Regions from separate parts of the Hylemonella sp. GW821-FHT12C09 genome, predicted to be linked through region 1. Evidence: predicted binding sites of a transcription regulator. Region 1 holds the regulator's gene; each other region holds the start of a gene.
What was found. The regulator sigma-54, encoded in region 1, starts transcription at its own class of promoters, with help from an activator protein. The targets are predictions, from matches to a motif close to TGGCANGNAANCTGCTTT.

Region 1 (5,926 bases):
ACAGCCGGCACTCCAGCGGGCCGTTCCACATCGGGACGCGGCGCGATTCCTTCAGCCGCATCTTGCTGGGCAGCTTGAGGTCGGGCGTGAGCACCCAGGCGGTCCAGCCGCTGTAGTTTTTCTTCCAGTGGCTGGCCAGCTTGCCGAAGAAGGCCTGGTCATCACCGGCGCTGTCGGCTTCGGGCAGCTCACGCGCGCCAAAACGCGGCGTACCGGCCCTGGCGCCCGCGCCAGCCCCCGCGAAGCCGCCAGCCTCGATGCGTTCGCCATAGGGCGGGTTGACCAGCATCACGCCCGGTGTGGCGCAAGGCGGCAGGCGCTGCAGCGCGTCACCACCACGGAACTCGATCACGTCGGCCACGCCGGCGCGCTGGGCATTGCGCTCGGCGAAGTCCACCATGCGGTGCGACACGTCGCTACCGTAGATCAGCGCGGCCTGGCCCGGCTCGGGTTTGACCACCGCCTGCGCAGCCTCGGCCTTCATGGTGGCCCATTCGGCGGCGCGGAAGGGCCGGTATTTCTCGAAGGCAAAACGGCGCAGGGAGCCGGCCGCGATGTTGCAGGCGATCTGCGCCGCCTCGATGGCGATGGTGCCGCTGCCGCAGCAGGGGTCGTACAGCGGCGTCAGGTCACCCTCGGCGTTGCCCTCGGCCCAGCCGCTGGCGGCGATCATGGCCGCCGCCAGGGTTTCCTTCAGGGGTGCATCGCCCTTGTCCTCGCGCCAGCCGCGCTTGAACAGCGGTTCACCCGAGGTGTCGATGTAGAGCGAGCAGCTGTCGGTGGTCAGGTGGGCGTAGATGCGCACATCGGGCCACTGGGTGTCCACATCGGGGCGCACGCCACCCGAGGTCTCGCGGAAACGGTCGCAGACCGCGTCCTTCACCTTCAACGCCGCGAAGTTCAGGCTGGTCAGCGGGCTGTGCTGCGCCGTGATCTCGACCTTGATGCTCTCCTTGGGCGTGAACCAGTGCTCCCACGGCACGGCCATGGCGGCGCGGTACAGGTCCTGTTCGCTGCGGTACTCGGTGTACGACACCAGCACCAGCACACGCTGCGCCAGGCGGCTGTAGAGGTTGAGCAGCATGGCGTGCGCAAACGAGGTACGCACCGCCACACCACCACGCTGTTTGGTGATGCAGCCCGGGGGCAGTTCCGTGATCCGCAGGATCTCGGCGGCCAGGTAGTCCTCCACGCCGGCGGCGCAGGGAAGAAAAAGAGTGAGTTGGTTCACGTCAGAGTGCCTTGCGCAGGTTGGCGGGGGCTATTTTCAAGGCTTCGCGGTACTTGGCCACGGTGCGACGCGCGCACTCGATGCCCTGCTCCTTGAGCATCTCGGAGAGCTGGCTGTCGGACAGCGGCTTCTTGGCATTTTCGGCGTTGACAAACTGCTTGATCAGCGCGCGCACCGCCGTGCTGGAGGCGTTGCCGCCCGACTCGGTGCCCAGGCCCGAACCGAAGAAGTACTTGAGCTCGTAGGTGCCGAAGGGCGTGGCCATGTACTTGGCCGTGGTCACGCGGCTGATGGTGGACTCGTGCAGGCCCAGCTCGTCGGCGATCTCGCGCAGCACCAGCGGGCGCATGGCCAGCTCGCCGTGCATGAAGAAGTTCTTCTGCCGCTCGACGATGGCGCTGGAGACGCGCAGGATGGTGTCGAAACGCTGCTGGATGTTCTTGATGAACCAGCGCGCTTCCTGCAGGCGCTGCTGCAGGGCGGCGTAGTTGTCGCCCTCGCGGCCGCCGGCCTTGTGGCCCTTGAGCGCGTTGGCATAGATGTCGTGCACGCGCAGCCTGGGCATCACGTCGGGGTTGAGCTGGACACGAAAACGCGTCTGCGCTCCGCTGCCGCTGCGCAGCACCAGCACGTCGGGAACGATCACGTTGCGCTCGACGTTCACGAAGCGCCGGCCGGGTTTGGGCTCCAGCCGGGCCACGAGGCCCAGGGCCTCGCGCGTCAGGGCCTCGCTGCCGCCGCAGAGCTGGGCCAGTTTCCTGAGGTCGCGCCGCGCCAGCAGTTCGGGCGGCTGCTCGATCATGCGCAGGGCCTGCGCCACCACCGCCGGTTCGGGCAAGGACGCCGCACCCCGCATCGCATCGGCCTGCAGGGCCAGCAACTGCAGGCGCAGGCACTCGGCCATGCTGCGCGCGCCCACGCCCGTGGGCTCCAGGCTCTGCAGCAGGCGCAGCGCCAGCGCGAAGTGCGCGATCATCGCCTCCTCGTGCTCCGGATCCTCCCCGGTCAGGCTGCGCGCCAGCTCCTCGATCGGGTCCTCCAGGTAACCGTCTTCGTTGAGCGACTCGATCAGGAACTGCAGCGCCGCGCTGTCTTCGGCACCCAGGCGCAGGGACAGGGCCTGGCGCTTGAGAAAGTCCTGCAGCGACTCCTGGCTGCGCGCCAGCTCCGTGGCGTCGGCTTCGTCGTCCTCGCGCGCGCCGTTGCGCGCCGGGGCGTCGCCGCCCCACTCGCTGTCGTCGGGCGACATGTCCACGCTGCCGTCCCCCTCCCAGCTGCCCTCGCTCTCCAGGCTGGTCACCGCCGCGGTTTCGTCCGGTCCCTCACTGGCCGGGGTGCTGCTGTAGTCGTAGTCGGCCTCGTCCTGCGACACCGGGGTGTCGGCACGCTCCAGGCCGTGGGCCTCGCGCTCGACGCTGTCGTCGGCACGCTCCAGAAAGGGGTTTTCGTCGAGCAGCTGCTCGACTTCCTGGTTCAGCTCCAGCGTGGAGAGTTGCAGGAGGCGGATGGACTGCTGCAGCTGGGGCGTGAGCGCCAGATGCTGGGAGACCCGCAGCGACAGTCCCTGTTTCATGTGTACCTGATTCGATCAGCCAGAGGGTTCGGCGTGAGCGCCGCCGGGCCGCCCCAAGGCGCGAGACATGACGGCACGAGACGTGCGTGTCTCTTCAGCCCGTCCAAGCCTGCGCAGGCAGGCTTGGAGCCGCGGGCCTCAGCCCCCTCGGGAGGCAGCGAGGGCACGCCAGTGCCGAGCGTGGGGGCCATAGTCACATCTTGAAGTGCTCGCCCAGGTAGACCCGGCGCACGTCGGCGTTGTTGACGATCTCGGCCGGGGTGCCCTGGGCCAGCACGCGGCCCTCGCTGATGATGTAGGCGTGGTCGCAGATGCCCAGGGTCTCGCGCACGTTGTGGTCGGTGATGAGCACGCCGATGCCACGCGCTTTCAGGAAGCTGATGATGCGCTGGATCTCGATCACCGCGATCGGGTCGATGCCGGCGAAGGGTTCGTCCAGCAGGATGAAACGCGGCTGCGTGGCCAGGGCGCGCGCGATCTCCACGCGGCGGCGCTCGCCACCGGACAGCGCCAGTGCCGGCGAGGCGCGCAGATGCTCCACGCGCAGGTCCTGCAGCAGGGCGGTGAGCTGCTGCTCGATCTCGTCCTTGCGCAGGGGCTTGCCGTCTTCGCCATGCTGCAGTTCCAGCACGGCGCGCACGTTGTCCTCGACGTTGAGCTTGCGGAAGATCGACGCCTCCTGCGGCAGGTAGCTCAGGCCCAGACGCGCACGCTGGTGGATGGGCATGTGCGCGACCGCATCGTCGTCGATCAGGATCTCGCCGGCGCTGGCACGCACCAGGCCCACGATCATGTAGAAGGACGTGGTCTTGCCCGCGCCGTTGGGCCCCAGCAGACCCACCACCTCGCCCTTGCGCACGGTCAGCGAGACGTCCTTGACGACCTCGCGGCTGCCGTAGAACTTCTTGAGGTGGCGTGCCTCCAGGCGGCTGGGTTCGCCGCCGGGCAGCGTGTCCTGGGCCACAGCCGAGTCAGGCTGGGAATCGGGCGGCAGGGTGCCGGCGGCGGTCTGCAGGCTGTCGCTCACTTGCGCCCTCCGCCCAGGGTGTTGTCGGTGCGCAGGGGCGCGCTGGCGCGCGGGGCCGGTGGCGCGGCCGTCTCGTTGCGCGGCGTCAGGGTGGCGCGCACACGCTCGCCGCCCTTTTGCGGGCTGCCGTCCACCGTGAAGACGTCCGTCAGGCTGTTGTACTGGATGATGTTGCCCGTCACCACATCGGCCACCTGGGTGCCACGCAGGCGGCGCAGCCGGGCGTCCTTGATGAGCTTGAACACGTCGGCGCGACCGTCGTATTCGATGGTCTCGCTCTCACCCTCGATGTATTCGTCCTCGCCGTCACGCTTCTGGCGGAAGAAGGCGCGCTGGCCCGGCTCGGCCGTCACCACGCCGAACTGGTAACCCTGCGGGTCCTGGCGCACTTCGATGCGTGTGCCCTTGATGATGATGGAGCCGCGGGTCAGCACCACATTGCCGCTGAAGACGCTGATCTGCTTGAGGTCGTCATAGCGCAGCGCATCGGCCTCGATGTTCATCGGCTTCTTGGCATCGGCCGTCTCGGCACCGGCCACGCCCGCCGTCAAGGCGCAGGCCGCGCACAGCAGGAGGCGGAGGAGGGGAAATTTCATAAAGGCACGAATCTTGCTCTCTGGGTCTCGGTCATTGTAATCGGGTCGGACGGCTGGTCCAGTCCTTGCTTTTGCCTGTTTTCCAGCGGGCCACCCGCCCCGCGTCCATGGGCCTGCTCCACCGTGCTCTCTGGTTTCATGAGAGACTTCCCGGCTCCTCCCCCTCACCACGCTGCGACCCCCTGCCATGAACCTGCTTTTCGTCGCCGATCCGCTGGAATCGTTCAAGACTTACAAGGACAGTACCTTCGCGATGATGCGCGAGGCACAACGCCGTGGCCACACGCTGGCAGCCTGTGAGCCGCGCCACCTGAGCTGGCTGGCCACCACCGGCGTGCAGGCCCATGTGCGTCGCATCCGCCTGACCGGCCACGAAGAACACTGGTTCCACGAAGCGCCGCTGGCGCCGGCGCAGCGCCTGGCTGCGCTGCGCGACTTCGACGCCATCGTCATGCGCAAGGACCCGCCCTTCGACAGCGAATTCTTCTACGCCACCCACCTGCTGGAACAGGCCGAGCGCGAAGGCGCCCGGGTCTTCAACAAACCGCGCGCCCTGCGTGACCACCCGGAAAAGCTCGCCATCCTCGAGTTCCCCGAGTTCACCACGCCCACCCTGGTCACGCGCGAAGCGCAGGCCGTGCGCGACTTCCACACCCAGCACCGCGACATCATCCTCAAGCCGCTGGACGGCATGGGCGGCATGGGCATCTTCCGGGTGAAGGACGAGGGCCTGAACCTGGGCGCCATCATCGAGACGCTGAACCGCGACGGCGCGCAAACCCTGATGGTGCAGAAGTTCCTGCCGGCCATCGCCCAGGGCGACAAGCGCATCCTGGTCATCGGCGGCAAGCCCGTGCCCTATGCGCTGGCACGCATCCCGCAGGGCGGCGAGGTGCGCGGCAACCTGGCGGCTGGCGGCAAGGGCGTGGCCCAGGCCCTGAGCACGCGCGACCGCGAGATCGCCGAGGCCATCGGCCCCGTGCTGGCCGCACGCGGCCTGCTGCTCATCGGCCTGGACGTGATCGGCGACTGTCTCACCGAGATCAACGTCACCAGCCCCACCTGCTTCCAGGAAATCACCGACCAGGCCGGCTTCGACGTGGCATCGATGTTCGTCGACGCACTGGAAGCGGCCCTGACCGTACGCTAGGCTACCGGCGCCCCGTCCACGAAGACCCGCAACTCGCCCGGCGCAAACAGCGTCCAGGCCTCGTTGGTCGTCAGCGGCGCTGTTACCACCACCGCCACGCGGTCGCCCGAGGCGGCGTGCTCGGCAAAGTTCACGCTCAGGTCCTCGTCGCGCAGCGTGGCGCTGCCGAAGGGGTGCTGACGCACCACGTGGTACAGGTTCGTGGAGGCATGTGCCCACAGCGCCTCGCCATTGCTCAGCAGGAAATTGAAGGTGCCGTATTTCGAGATCTGCGGCACCAGTTCGCGCAGGGTGAGCGTGAGTTCCGCAATGCTGGGCACGCTGGCGTGCGACTTGGACAGCTCCTGCA
Region 2 (5,926 bases), on a different contig from region 1:
CCCTGGGGCACCTACCTCACCTGTGAAGAAAACTTCATCAACTACTTCAACGGCGGCGACACGCTCACCCCGCACGAGGCGCGCTGGGGCCTGAAGAAGGGCGGCGCCGGCGGCTACCGCTGGCACGAGCACGACGCGCGCTTCGACGCCACCAAGAACCCCAACGAACCCAACCGCTTCGGCTGGGTGGTGGAGATCGACCCGTCCAACCCCAGCTCCACGCCCGTCAAGCGCACGGCCCTGGGCCGTGCTGCGCACGAAGGCGCCACGGTGGCTGTGACGCAGGACGGCCGCGCCGTGGTCTATATGGGCGAGGACGCGCGTTTCGAGTACATCTACAAATTCGTCAGCCGCGACCGCATCCAGCCGGGTGGCGCGCGCGCCAACGCCACGCTGCTGGACCACGGCACGCTCTACGTGGCGAAATTCAACGCAGACGGCAGCGGCCAGTGGCTGCCGCTCACCTACGGCCAGGGCCCGCTGACGGCCGCCAACGGCTTTGCCGACCCCGGCGAGGTGCTGATCAAGAGCCGCCAGGCCAGCGACCTGCTGGGCGCCACCAAGATGGACCGCCCCGAGTGGATCGAAGTCGATGCACAAGGTTGGGTCTACAGCACGCTGACCAACAACAGCAACCGCGGCGTGGGCAAGAACCCGGGCACGGATGCCGCCAACCCGCGTGCCAACAACAGCATGGGCAACATCATCCGCTGGAAGGATGACGGCGACTTCCATGGCACCACGCTGAAGTGGAACCACTTCGTACTGGCCGGCGACCCGGCCAACACACGTGCCGAAGCGCGCGGCAATGTGAAGGGCGACATGTTCGCCTGCCCGGACGGCCTGTGGACCGATGCGCGCGGCGTGCTCTGGATCCAGACCGACATGTCGACCTCGGCCATGGGCAAGGGTGACCTGGCGCGCCTGGGCAACAACATGATGCTGGCGGCCGACCCGGCCACGGGCGAGATCCGCCGTTTCCTGACCGGCCCCAGCGGTTGCGAGATCACCGGCGCCACGGGCACGCCCGATGGCCGCACGATGTTCATCAACATCCAGCACCCGGGTGAAAGCCCCTCGGAGCGCAGCGACCCGGCCGAACCCGGCAAGCTCTCGAACTGGCCTTCGGGCAAGGCTGGCGCCCGCCCGCGCTCGGCCACGGTGGTGATCCGCAAGCGCGATGGTGGTCTGATCGGGACCTGAGCTGTTGTGGCCCGGGCTACTTCCAGTAGCCCGGTGCAGGCAGCTCGTTGAACACCTTGCGCAACTGCTCGCCCCAGCGTTCGCGCAATGAAGCGAAGTACGGGTCCTTGCCGTCGATCAGGGTGCGGCGTTGCACCTTGAGCGCGTCCTTCTCGTAACACAGCAGGTCCAGCGGCAGGCCGACCGAGAGGTTGGACTTCATGGTCGAATCCATGGAGATCAGGCAGCACTTGGCGACTTCGTCCAGGCTCAGCTGGCTGCCGATGACGCGGTCCAGGATGGGTTTGCCGTATTTGGATTCGCCGATCTGGAAATACGGTGTCTCGGGCGTGGCTTCGATGAAGTTGCCGGCGGAATAGACGTTGAAGAGGCGCGGCTCCTCGCCACGGATCTGGCCGCCGAAGATCAGGCTGACGTTGAACTCGATGCCGAAGGCCTTGAGCGATTCGGCGTCACGCGCATGCACCTTGCGCACGGCGTCGCCCACGATCTTGGCGGCGGAGAACATATTGGGCGCGTTGCCCAGGTGCTTCTCGCCCTGGGCCTGCATCTGCACACGCAGGCCGCTGGCCACGGACTGGCTGACGGCCAGGTTGCCGGCCGTGAGCAGCACCATGACACGCTCGCCCGGCACCTCGTAGACGTGCATCTTGCGAAAGGTGTTGATCTGGTCCACACCGGCGTTGGTACGTGAATCGGAAAGAAAGACCAGCCCGGCTTCATTGCGGACGGCGACGCAGTAGGTCATGCGAAATCACTTCGATCGTTTGGAGACTCCGCCATCTTAACGACAGCGGGATCTGACCCCGCGCCCGGGATCAGGCAACTTCGGGCATGAGGAAATCCTGACTGATGCGCGAGCCGATGTTGTTGACCCGGTCCAGGAACTGGGTCAGGTAGGCGTGCAGGCCGGTGGCCAGGATTTCGTCGATGCGGCTGTATTGCAGCTCGGCGCGCAGCTTGCCCGCCTGGCGCAAGGTCTCGTTGTCCTCGTCGCTGCTGACCAGGCGCAGATTGCTGACCACCTCGTTCATGCTGGCGTGCAGGGAACGCGGCATGTCGGGACGCAGGATCAGCAGTTCGGCCACGCGCTCGGGCTTGATCACGTCGCGGTAGACCTTGCGGTAGATCTCGAAGCCGCTGACGCTGCGCAGGATGGCACTCCAGTGGTAGAAGTCGTACTCCTGGTCCTTCTGCGTCCCATTGCCGAAGAAGTCGCTCTGTACCGCGTGGAACTTCACGTCCACCAGGCGCGCGGTGTTGTCGGCACGTTCGAGGAAGGTGCCCAGGCGCATGAAGTGCAGGGATTCGTCCATCAGCATGGTGCCCACGGTGACGCCGCGCGAAAGGTGCGAACGGAATTTCACCCATTCAAAGAACTGGCCCGGGTCGCGCTCGAACTCTCCGCTCTTGAGCATGCGAATGACCGAGAGCCAGGTCTGGTTCTGGGTTTCCCAGACCTCAGTGGTCAGTGTGCCGCGCACGGCGCGTGCGTTCTCGCGCGCGGCGCGCAGGCAGGAGATGATGGACGAGGGGTTGTCCTCGTCGCTGACCATGAATTCCATGACGCCCTTGGCTGTGACCTCGCCGTACAGCGCCTGGTAAGAGGTCAGCAGCTCGCTGATGGACAGCAGGCCCTGCCAGCCCACCTGGGCCACGGCCGCCGACTGCGGCAGCAACGAGGTCTCGTAGTTCACGTTGAGCATGCGCGCCGTGTTCTCGGCGCGCTCGGTGTAGCGGCTCATCCAGTAGAGGTGATCGGCGGTGCGGCTCAGCATGGTGTGCTCCTGTACTTTCAGACTTCGAGGATCCAGGTGTCCTTGGTGCCACCGCCCTGCGACGAGTTGACCACCAGGGACCCCTCCTTGAGCGCCACGCGCGTCAGGCCGCCCGGCACCATCTGCACCTCCTTGCCTGTCAGCACGAAGGGGCGCAGGTCGATGTGGCGCGGCGCGATGCCCTGCTCCACAAAGGTGGGGCAGGTGGACAGGCTCAGCGTGGGCTGGGCGATGTAATTGCTCGGGTTGGCCAACACGGCCTTGCCGAACGCCTCGATCTCGGCCTTGGTGGCCGCTGGCCCCACCAGCATGCCGTAACCCCCGGCGCCGTGCACCTCCTTGACCACCAGGTCCTTGAGATTGGCCATCACGTACTTCAGGTCCTCGGCATTGCGGCACATGTGCGTGGGCACGTTGTTGAGGATGGGTTTCTCGCCCAGGTAGAACTCGATCATCTTGGGCACATAGGGGTAGATGGACTTGTCGTCCGCCACCCCGGTGCCCACGGCGTTGCAGATCGCCACGTGGCCGGCGCGGTAGGCGTCCATCAGGCCCGGGCAGCCCAGGGTGGAGGTGGGCCGGAAGACCCTGGGGTCGAGGAAGTCGTCATCGACACGGCGGTAGATCACGTCCACGCGGCGCGGGCCACGCGTGGTGCGCATGTAGACGAAGTTGTCCTTGACGAACAGGTCCTGCCCCTCGACCAGCTCCACGCCCATCTGCTGGGCCAGAAAGGCGTGTTCGAAATAGGCGCTGTTGTACATGCCGGGCGTGAGCACCACCACCGTCGGCTCGGCCGAAGTCTCCGGGCCGGAGGCGCGCAGCGTTTCCAGCAGCAGGTCGGGGTAGTGGGCCACGGGCGCCACGCGGTGGGCGCTGAAGAGATCGGGGAAGAGCCGCATCATCATCTTGCGGTCTTCAAGCATGTAGCTCACGCCGCTGGGCACGCGCAGGTTGTCCTCGAGCACGTAGTACTCGCCCTCGCCTTTGGCATTGGGCGCACGCACGATGTCGATGCCGCTGATATTGGAATAGACCTGGTTGGGCAGGTTCACGCCCATCATCTCGGGACGGAACTGCGCATTGTTCAGGATCTGCTCGGCCGGGATGACACCCGCCTTGATGATGTCCTGATCGTGGTAGACGTCGTGCAGGAAGCGGTTGAGCGCGTTGACACGCTGCACCAGGCCTTTTTCCATGCCGGCCCATTCGTGCGCGGGGATGATGCGCGGGATCAGGTCGAAGGGGATGAGCCGTTCGGTACCCGCGCCGTCCTCGTCCTTGGCACCGTAGACCGCGAAGGTGATGCCGACCCGGCGAAAGATCATCTCCGCTTCGTCACGCCGGGCCTTCATCACGTCGGCGCTCTGGCGCGCCAGCCACTGGGCATAGGTGCGGTAGTGTTCCCGCGCTTGGGCACCTGACGACAGTCCCTGGGATTGCGACTGACTTGGTCCAGCGCCCTGGCTCTGGCTTTGTCCGGCCGTGGCCGGTGTGGGGTACATCTCGTCGAATTTCAGCATGGCGCCTTCTCTCCTGTGACGACTACAGCAATTTTCGGGCCCAGCATGGGCCTGGCTCGGTTCTTGCGGTCCTGACACCAGGGCCTGTGCCGCTATTGCAGGCCCTCCCTGAACCGAGCCCCTGCCATGTCCATCCACGCCGCACTGAACCACGTCACGCATTACAAGTACGACCGTCTGGTGAACCTGGGGCCCCAGGTCATACGCCTGCGCCCGGCTCCGCACTGCCGCAGCAAGGTGATCTCGTATTCCCTGAAGATCGAGCCTGTCACCCATTTCATCAACTGGCAACAGGACCCCTTTGCCAACTACCAGGCCCGGTTGGTCTTCCCGGACAAGACCCGCGAATTCAAGGTCACGGTGGACCTGGTGGTGGAGATGGCGGTCTACAACCCCTTCGACTTCTTCCTGGAGCCCGAGGCCGAGCAGTTCCCCTTCAGCTACAGTGCCGCCACCCGCGAGGAGCTCGCGCCCTATCTGGCCGTGCCACCGCTCACGCCGCATCTGAAGGTGTACATGGCCCGGATCGACCGCACGAAGATGCGCACGATCGACTTCCTGGTGAAGCTCAACCAGCAGTTGCAGAACGACATCAAGTACCTGATCCGCATGGAGCCCGGCGTGCAGACGCCCGAGCAGACCCTGGGGCTGGGCAGCGGCTCCTGCCGCGACTCGGGCTGGCTGATGGTGCAGCTGCTGCGTCACTGTGGTCTGGCGGCGCGTTTTGTCTCGGGTTACCTGATCCAGCTCAAACCCGATGTGAGATCGCTGGACGGCCCCAGCGGCACCGAGGTGGACTTCACCGACCTGCACGCCTGGTGCGAGGTCTACCTGCCCGGCGCGGGCTGGATCGGCCTGGACCCGACCTCGGGCCTGATGGCCGGTGAAGGCCACATTCCCCTGGCCTGCACGCCCCAGCCTTCGGGCGCGGCCCCGGTGGAGGGCGGCGTGGACGAGAGCGAGGTGGCGTTCGCCCACCACATGCAGGTCACACGCATCTACGAATCTCCGCGTGTCACGAAACCCTACACCGACGCGCAATGGGCCCAGGTCATGCAGCTGGGCGAGGCGGTGGAGCGCCGCTTGCAGGCCGGTGACGTGCGTCTGACCATGGGCGGCGAGCCGACCTATGTGGCCGCCAGCGATCGCGACGCACCGGAATGGAACACGGATGCCCTGGGTCCGACCAAACGGGCCTATGCCACCGAATTGGTGCACAAATTGCGCACCGAATACGGGCAAGGTGGTTTTCTGCACTTCGGCCAGGGCAAGTGGTACCCGGGCGAACAGTTGCCGCGCTGGGCCCTGTCGATCTACTGGCGCCAGGACGGCCAGGCCGTCTGGCACAAGCCCGAGCTGTTTGCCGACGAGCGCGTGCCCGCGGCCTACACCAGCGAAGATGCGCGCCGTTTCACCCACGCC
Region 3 (5,926 bases), on a different contig from region 1:
GCAAAGGCGATGAAACCCCCCTTGAGGATGAGCGCGGGCTTGACGCCGAAGAAGGCCGGTTTCCAGATCACCAGGTCGGCCCACTTGCCCGGGGCGATGCTGCCCACCTCGTGGCTGATGCCGTGGGCGATGGCCGGGTTGATGGTGTATTTGGCGATGTAGCGCTTGACGCGGAAGTTGTCGTTGCGCACGCCGTCCTCTTCCAGGCGGCCGCGCTGCGCCTTCATCTTGTGCGCGGTCTGCCAGGTGCGGATGATGACCTCGCCCACGCGGCCCATGGCCTGGCTGTCGCTGCTCATCATGCTGATGGCGCCCAGGTCGTGCAGGATGTCCTCGGCCGCGATGGTCTCCTTGCGGATGCGGCTTTCGGCGAAGGCCAGGTCTTCGGCAATGGCCGGGTCCAGGTGGTGGCAGACCATGAGCATGTCCACGTGCTCGTCCAGCGTGTTCACGGTGTAGGGCATGGTGGGGTTGGTCGAGCTGGGCAGGAAGTTGGCCTGGCCCACCACCTTGAGGATGTCGGGTGCGTGGCCGCCGCCCGCGCCTTCGGTGTGGAAGGCACAGATGCCGCGGCCGTTCACGGCCGCAATCGTGTTCTCGACGAAACCCGATTCATTGAGCGTGTCGGAGTGGATGGCCACCTGCGTGTCGGTGGCCTCGGCCACGTTGAGGCAGTTGTCGATGGCCGAGGGCGTGGTGCCCCAGTCCTCGTGCAGCTTCAGGCCGATCACGCCGGCGTCGATCTGTTCGTGCAGCGCGGCCGGCAGGCTGGCATTGCCTTTGCCCAGGAAACCCAGGTTCATGGGGAAGGCGTCGGCCGCCTGCAGCATGCGCTCGATGTTCCAGGGGCCGGGCGTGCAGGTGGTGGCCAGGGTGCCCGTGGCCGGACCTGTGCCGCCGCCCAGCATGGTGGTCACTCCGCTGCACAGCGCCTCTTCGATCTGCTGCGGCGCGATGAAGTGGATGTGGCTGTCGATGCCCCCGGCCGTGACGATATTGCCTTCGCAGCTGATGATCTCGGTGCCCGGGCCGATGATGACGTCCACGCCGGGCTGGGTGTCGGGGTTGCCGGCCTTGCCGATCACGGCAATGCGCCCGTCTTTCAGGCCGATGTCGGCCTTGACGATGCCCCAGTGGTCGATGATGAGCGCATTGGTCAGCACCGTGTCCATCGCTCCCTCGGCGCGGGTGCGTTGGCTTTGCGCCATGCCGTCGCGGATGGTCTTGCCGCCGCCGAACTTCACTTCCTCGCCGTAGCCGCCGGCTCGCAGGGTGTAGTCCTGCTCGACTTCGATGATGAGGTCGGTGTCGGCCAGGCGCACGCGATCGCCCGCCGTGGGGCCGAACATCTCGGCGTAGGCGCGTTTGGTGATCATGTTCATAACTGGACTCCCGCCGGGCCGCCCCAAGGGAGGCTACGGCCCCCTCGGGGGGCAGTGAATACACGAAGTGATGAACGTGGGGGCTTCATAGCTTCCCCTGGACAAGGCCGCGAAAGCCGTAGACCTTGCGGTCGCCCGCGTAGTCCACCAGCTCCACCGTGCGCTGCTGGCCGGGCTCGAAGCGCACGGCCGTGCCGCTGGCGATGTTCAGGCGCATGCCGCGTGCGGCCGTGCGGTCGAAATCCAGCGCGCCGTTGGTCTCGGCAAAGTGGTAGTGCGAGCCGACCTGGATGGGCCGGTCGGCGGTGTTTTTCACCACCAGGGTCAGCGTGCGCCGGTCCGGGTTGAGCGTGTGCGCGCCGTCGTCGATCAGCAGTTCACCGGGGATCATCATGACGAGGTCCTCAGGCCATGCGCAGCAGCAGGGCCGAACCCAGCAGGGCCACGCCACCGCCGGCCGCAGCGCCGAGCCAGCGCAGGCGTGTGAAAACGGTGTTGCCGAGCACGATGCCCAGGCCGTGCAGCGCGGCCGTGGCCATCACCATGCCGGCCAGTGCCAGCCATCGACCCGTACCCACCCAGTCGGCGGCCAGGTCGCTGCCATGTGCGGCGCCGTGGAAAAAGGCGAAGAGCCCGGCCAGCAGGACCGCCACCGCCACCGGCAGTCCGCGGCGTGTGGCCACCAGCAGGCCCAGCACCAGCAGCGAACTGGCAATCATGGGTTCGACCGCGGGGATGGCCAGGCCGGCAAATCCGAGCAGAGCGCCCACGGCCAGCATCAGCACAAAAGCGGCCGGGGCCAGCCACAGGGGGCGCACGGCCAGGGCACTCCACACGCCCAGCGCCAGCATGGCGGCCAGATGGTCGAGCCCGGTGAAGGGGTGCAACAGGCCGCTGGCCAGCGCGTCGTGGGCATGGGCGTCGCCCCCACCGGTGTGGGCCAGGGCCAGGCCGGGCAGCAGCAGGGCGGCGCAAGAGGCCAGCCGGAGCAGGAAGGGTGTCATGTGTGGGCTCTCCTTGATGCGGTTTGTGATGCGATGAGCGTCTCAGCGGCGCAGGTGCCAGATCACCATGCCGGCCAGCACAGCGAAGACGAGCAGGCCGAAGATGTCGCGCAAGTGCAGCGTCGGCAGGGCCGCGTTTTCACCAGCCAGCGTCGCGCTGGTCATGAGCAGGGCAGAAAGGCAGATGATGAGCTTGCGCATGACAGTGCGGCTTTCAGACGATGGGTTGGTGCACGGTGACGAGCTTGGTGCCGTCGGGAAAGGTGGCCTCGACCTGGATGTCGGGAATCATCTCGGCGATGCCTTCCATCACGTCGCCGCGCTTGAGCAGGGTGCGGCCTTCGCTCATGAGCTGGGCCACGGTCTTGCCGTCGCGCGCGCCTTCCATCACCGCGGCGCTGATGTAGGCCATGGCTTCAGGGTAGTTGAGCTTGAGCCCGCGCGCCATACGCCGTTCGGCCAACAGGGCGGCGGTGAAGATCAGCAGCTTGTCTTTTTCGCGGGGAGTTAGTTCCATAACGCTTCGCTTCAAATCAGACCGCGCGGCCGTTCAGGCCGGCCGAACGCGGGGAGTCAGTTCCATATCGCTTCGCTCAAATGTCAGCCCGCGCGGCCGCAAAGGCCGGTCGAACACGGGGTGTCAGTTCCATGGTCGTGCTGTCTTGTGTTTTTTACTGAGCATCACCATGCAATAGCCGTGCCGCTTCCTTGTTCCCGCCGTCTGCCCTGATCCGTGCATGCGGCCAGAGGGATGCCTGCTTGTGGTGCAACGCGAACCTAAACAGCACCAAGTCAGGGCGATTGAAGCGATCTAGGCGCATGTAAAGCGTGCATGCAAGGCAGCCAGCTGGCGCGGCAGTTGCGCCGCCGCTTCGGCGACGCGGAAATTGCCCGAACCGAAGATCCGGCGCGCATAGTCGGCTGCGCCCGCGTCCACCGCCAGGCCGCAGACCGGTACGCCCCGGCGCGCGGCCTCCTGAACGGCGGCCCGGGCGTCGTCGATCAGGTAACGCCGGTCGTGCACGTCCACGTCCGAGGGCTCACCGTCGGTGAGCACGAGCAGCGCACGCTGCGCCGCCGGCTCGGCGGCCAGCAGGGCGGTGGCGTGGCGCAGGGCCGCGCCCAGGCGGGTGGACCACGCGGCTTGCACGGCGCGCAGCCTCGCCTCGGCCTGCGCGTCCAGCGGCTGGCCGAAATCCAGCAGGCGGTGGTAACGCACCTGGGCACGGGTGTCGGAACAAAAGGCATGCAGGGCGATGCGCTGGCCGCTGTCCTGCGCATCGCGCGCCAGCAGCAGGGCCGCTTCCTGCTCTACCTCCAGCAGACTGGCGGCCTGTTCATGGACGCGCGTGCCAGTGGACTGGGAGCAGTCCAGCAGCACCAAGAGGCTCAGCGGCTGGATCTGCGGGCCCGGGCGCTGGAAGATGCGGCCCATGGGCGTACCTTGCACGCGGCGTTCGACAGCCGCCTCGATGGCGGCATCCAGGTCCAGGGTCTCGCCCTCCCACTGGCGGCGCAGGCGCCGGCCGTGCTGGACGCGGTGCCGTTGCGGCGCGGGCAGCGGTCCTTGCCTGCGTGCGGTGCTTGCCTGGGCCTTGAGCAGGGGGCGCAGCTCGTACAGGGTGCACCAGTCGGGCCGCAGCACCGCGCTGCGCGCGTCCCATTCGGGATAGTGAAAGACGGCGAGCACCGACTCGGCGGCTGGTGCCGCTGCGCCGCTTGCGGGCTGCTGTTCCTGCAGCGGCGCCTGCAGGGGCTGGGCCTGCCCGGCGCTGGCGACACCATGGTCCCAGAGGTAGCTGTTGTCGTCGCGGTAGGGCGCGGGCACAGCGTACAGGCGCGGGTCGAAGCGCACGCGCATCTGGCCCAGGTCGTTGGCCAGCACCGAGGCCAGGCGGCGAAAGGCGGTGTCGTCCTCCAGCCCGTGTTCGCGGCGCGCAGCGGCAAAGAGCGTGCGTGCCTTGTCCACCCAGTGGTTGCCGTCGGCGTAGTGCTCGTCGTGCAGTGCGAGTGCCAGGCGTGAGAACAGGGCGTTCACGCTCAGGCCCTCGGCTTCCAGCACCTGGCGCAGCGGCGCGTCGAACCAGGTTCGCACGCCGGGCAGCGTGTCTGCCAGCAGCAGCTCCACGCGTGCGTCCTCCACGGCGCCAACCACGGCCAAGCCCAGGGGCTTGAGCGTGGCCGAGGGCTGGGCCGGGCGCGAGTACAGCAGGTGGGCGGCGGCATGGGCTACGGCGGCGCGCTGATCTGTCCAGACGCCTGCAGGCAGCAGCAAGTGGGAGGGCGCCAGGATGGCGCGCGCCGACGGGGCATCGGGCGGTGTTGCAGGCAAAGTCTGCAGCTGCAGTGCACGGCCGCTGAACGCCTGTAGCAGGAGGGCGAGCGCCGGCAGCGGCGCTTCAGGCGAAGCTGGCATCGACCAGGTCGCGCAGGGCCGCGGTCATGTCGGGGTCGTCGGTCAGCGCGCGCATCATCGTCATCTCGCAGCTGTCGCGCGGGTCCACGCCGTCGCGGATCAGCGTGCCGGCGTAGATGAGCATGCGGGTGGACGCGCCTTCGTCCAGGCCGCGTTCGCGCAGCGCGCGGGTGCGCCGGGCAATGCCCACCAGGCGCGCGGCCAGCTCGGGCGCGATGCCGGCCTCGTGCGCGACGATCTCGGTCTCGGTGTCTTCCGGCGGGTAATCGAACGCCAGCGCCGCGAAACGCTGGCGCGTGGAGGGTTTCATGTCCTTGGCGCGGCTCTGGTAACCGGGGTTGTAGGACACCACGAGCTGGAAGTCCGGGTGGGCATGCACGAGCTCGCCCTTGCGGTCCAGCGGCAGCATGCGCCGCGCATCCGTCAGCGGGTGGATCACCACCGTGGTGTCCTGGCGCGCCTCCACCACCTCGTCCAGGTAACAGATGCCGCCATGGCGCACGGCCAGCGTCAGCGGGCCGTCGTGCCAGGTGGTGCCGCGCTCGTCCAGCAGCCAGCGCCCCACGAGATCGGAGGCGCTCATGTCCTCGTTGCAGGCCAGCGTGACGAGCGGGCGCCCGAGCTTCCAGGCCATGTACTCGACGAAGCGCGTCTTGCCGCAGCCTGTCGGCCCCTTGAGCATCAGGGGCAGGCGGTGCGCGTAGGCATGCTCGTAGAGCGCCACCTCGCGCGCCGCCGGCCGGTAATACGGCGGCGTGCGCACGCGGTAGTCGGCCAGCGGATCGGCGGCGTCCAGGTCGCGCTGCACGGTGGGCGGCCTCAGCGGTGCGTGGCCGGCGCGTGGGGGATGCCTTCGATCGGACACTCCGGCGTGCCCACGGTGGAGCGCGTGAAGGCTTCCACCTTTTTGCGCGTGCCCTCGGGGTCACGGATCCACTCGCCGTAGAACTCGTAGGGGCAGGCGGCCACGCCGGTATCGCCTTCTCCCGAGTTGATCTTGCCGGTGTAGCCGCGGTGCACCAGCTTGAACAGGTGGTTCTCGCTCTGCCCGTTCTTGCGGAAGTCGCGGATCAGGCTCTTGGACAGCGCCGCGTACTGCACACCGTATTCCTCCTCGCCACATT

Region 2: the regulator sigma-54 is predicted to act here: its motif matches at 4,529-4,546, upstream of AC1RRP_RS04810 (circularly permuted type 2 ATP-grasp protein).
Region 3: the regulator sigma-54 is predicted to act here: its motif matches at 3,072-3,089, upstream of AC1RRP_RS07690 (urease subunit gamma).

The regions. Positions count from the first base shown of each region.
Region 1 covers NZ_JBXAQQ010000010.1:19,264-25,189, forward strand. Annotated here, with positions in the region: gene AC1RRP_RS15580 (THUMP domain-containing class I SAM-dependent RNA methyltransferase) at 1-1,231, opposite strand, end outside; gene rpoN (RNA polymerase factor sigma-54) at 1,233-2,804, opposite strand; gene lptB (LPS export ABC transporter ATP-binding protein) at 2,998-3,768, opposite strand; gene lptA (lipopolysaccharide transport periplasmic protein LptA) at 3,828-4,427, opposite strand; gene gshB (glutathione synthase) at 4,615-5,577, shown strand; gene AC1RRP_RS15605 (class II glutamine amidotransferase) at 5,574-5,926, opposite strand, start outside.
Region 2 covers NZ_JBXAQQ010000002.1:197,049-202,974, forward strand. Annotated here, with positions in the region: gene AC1RRP_RS04795 (PhoX family protein) at 1-1,203, shown strand, start outside; gene AC1RRP_RS04800 (proteasome-type protease) at 1,220-1,951, opposite strand; gene AC1RRP_RS04805 (alpha-E domain-containing protein) at 2,022-2,981, opposite strand; gene AC1RRP_RS04810 (circularly permuted type 2 ATP-grasp protein) at 2,999-4,504, opposite strand; gene AC1RRP_RS04815 (transglutaminase family protein) at 4,631-5,926, shown strand, end outside.
Region 3 covers NZ_JBXAQQ010000003.1:374,385-380,310, forward strand. Annotated here, with positions in the region: gene ureC (urease subunit alpha) at 1-1,382, opposite strand, end outside; gene AC1RRP_RS07675 (urease subunit beta) at 1,468-1,773, opposite strand; gene AC1RRP_RS07680 (HupE/UreJ family protein) at 1,787-2,386, opposite strand; gene AC1RRP_RS07685 (hypothetical protein) at 2,429-2,587, opposite strand; gene AC1RRP_RS07690 (urease subunit gamma) at 2,601-2,903, opposite strand; gene AC1RRP_RS07695 (nitric oxide reductase activation protein NorD) at 3,198-4,802, opposite strand; gene AC1RRP_RS07700 (CbbQ/NirQ/NorQ/GpvN family protein) at 4,786-5,610, opposite strand; gene AC1RRP_RS07705 (aliphatic amidase) at 5,622-5,926, opposite strand, start outside.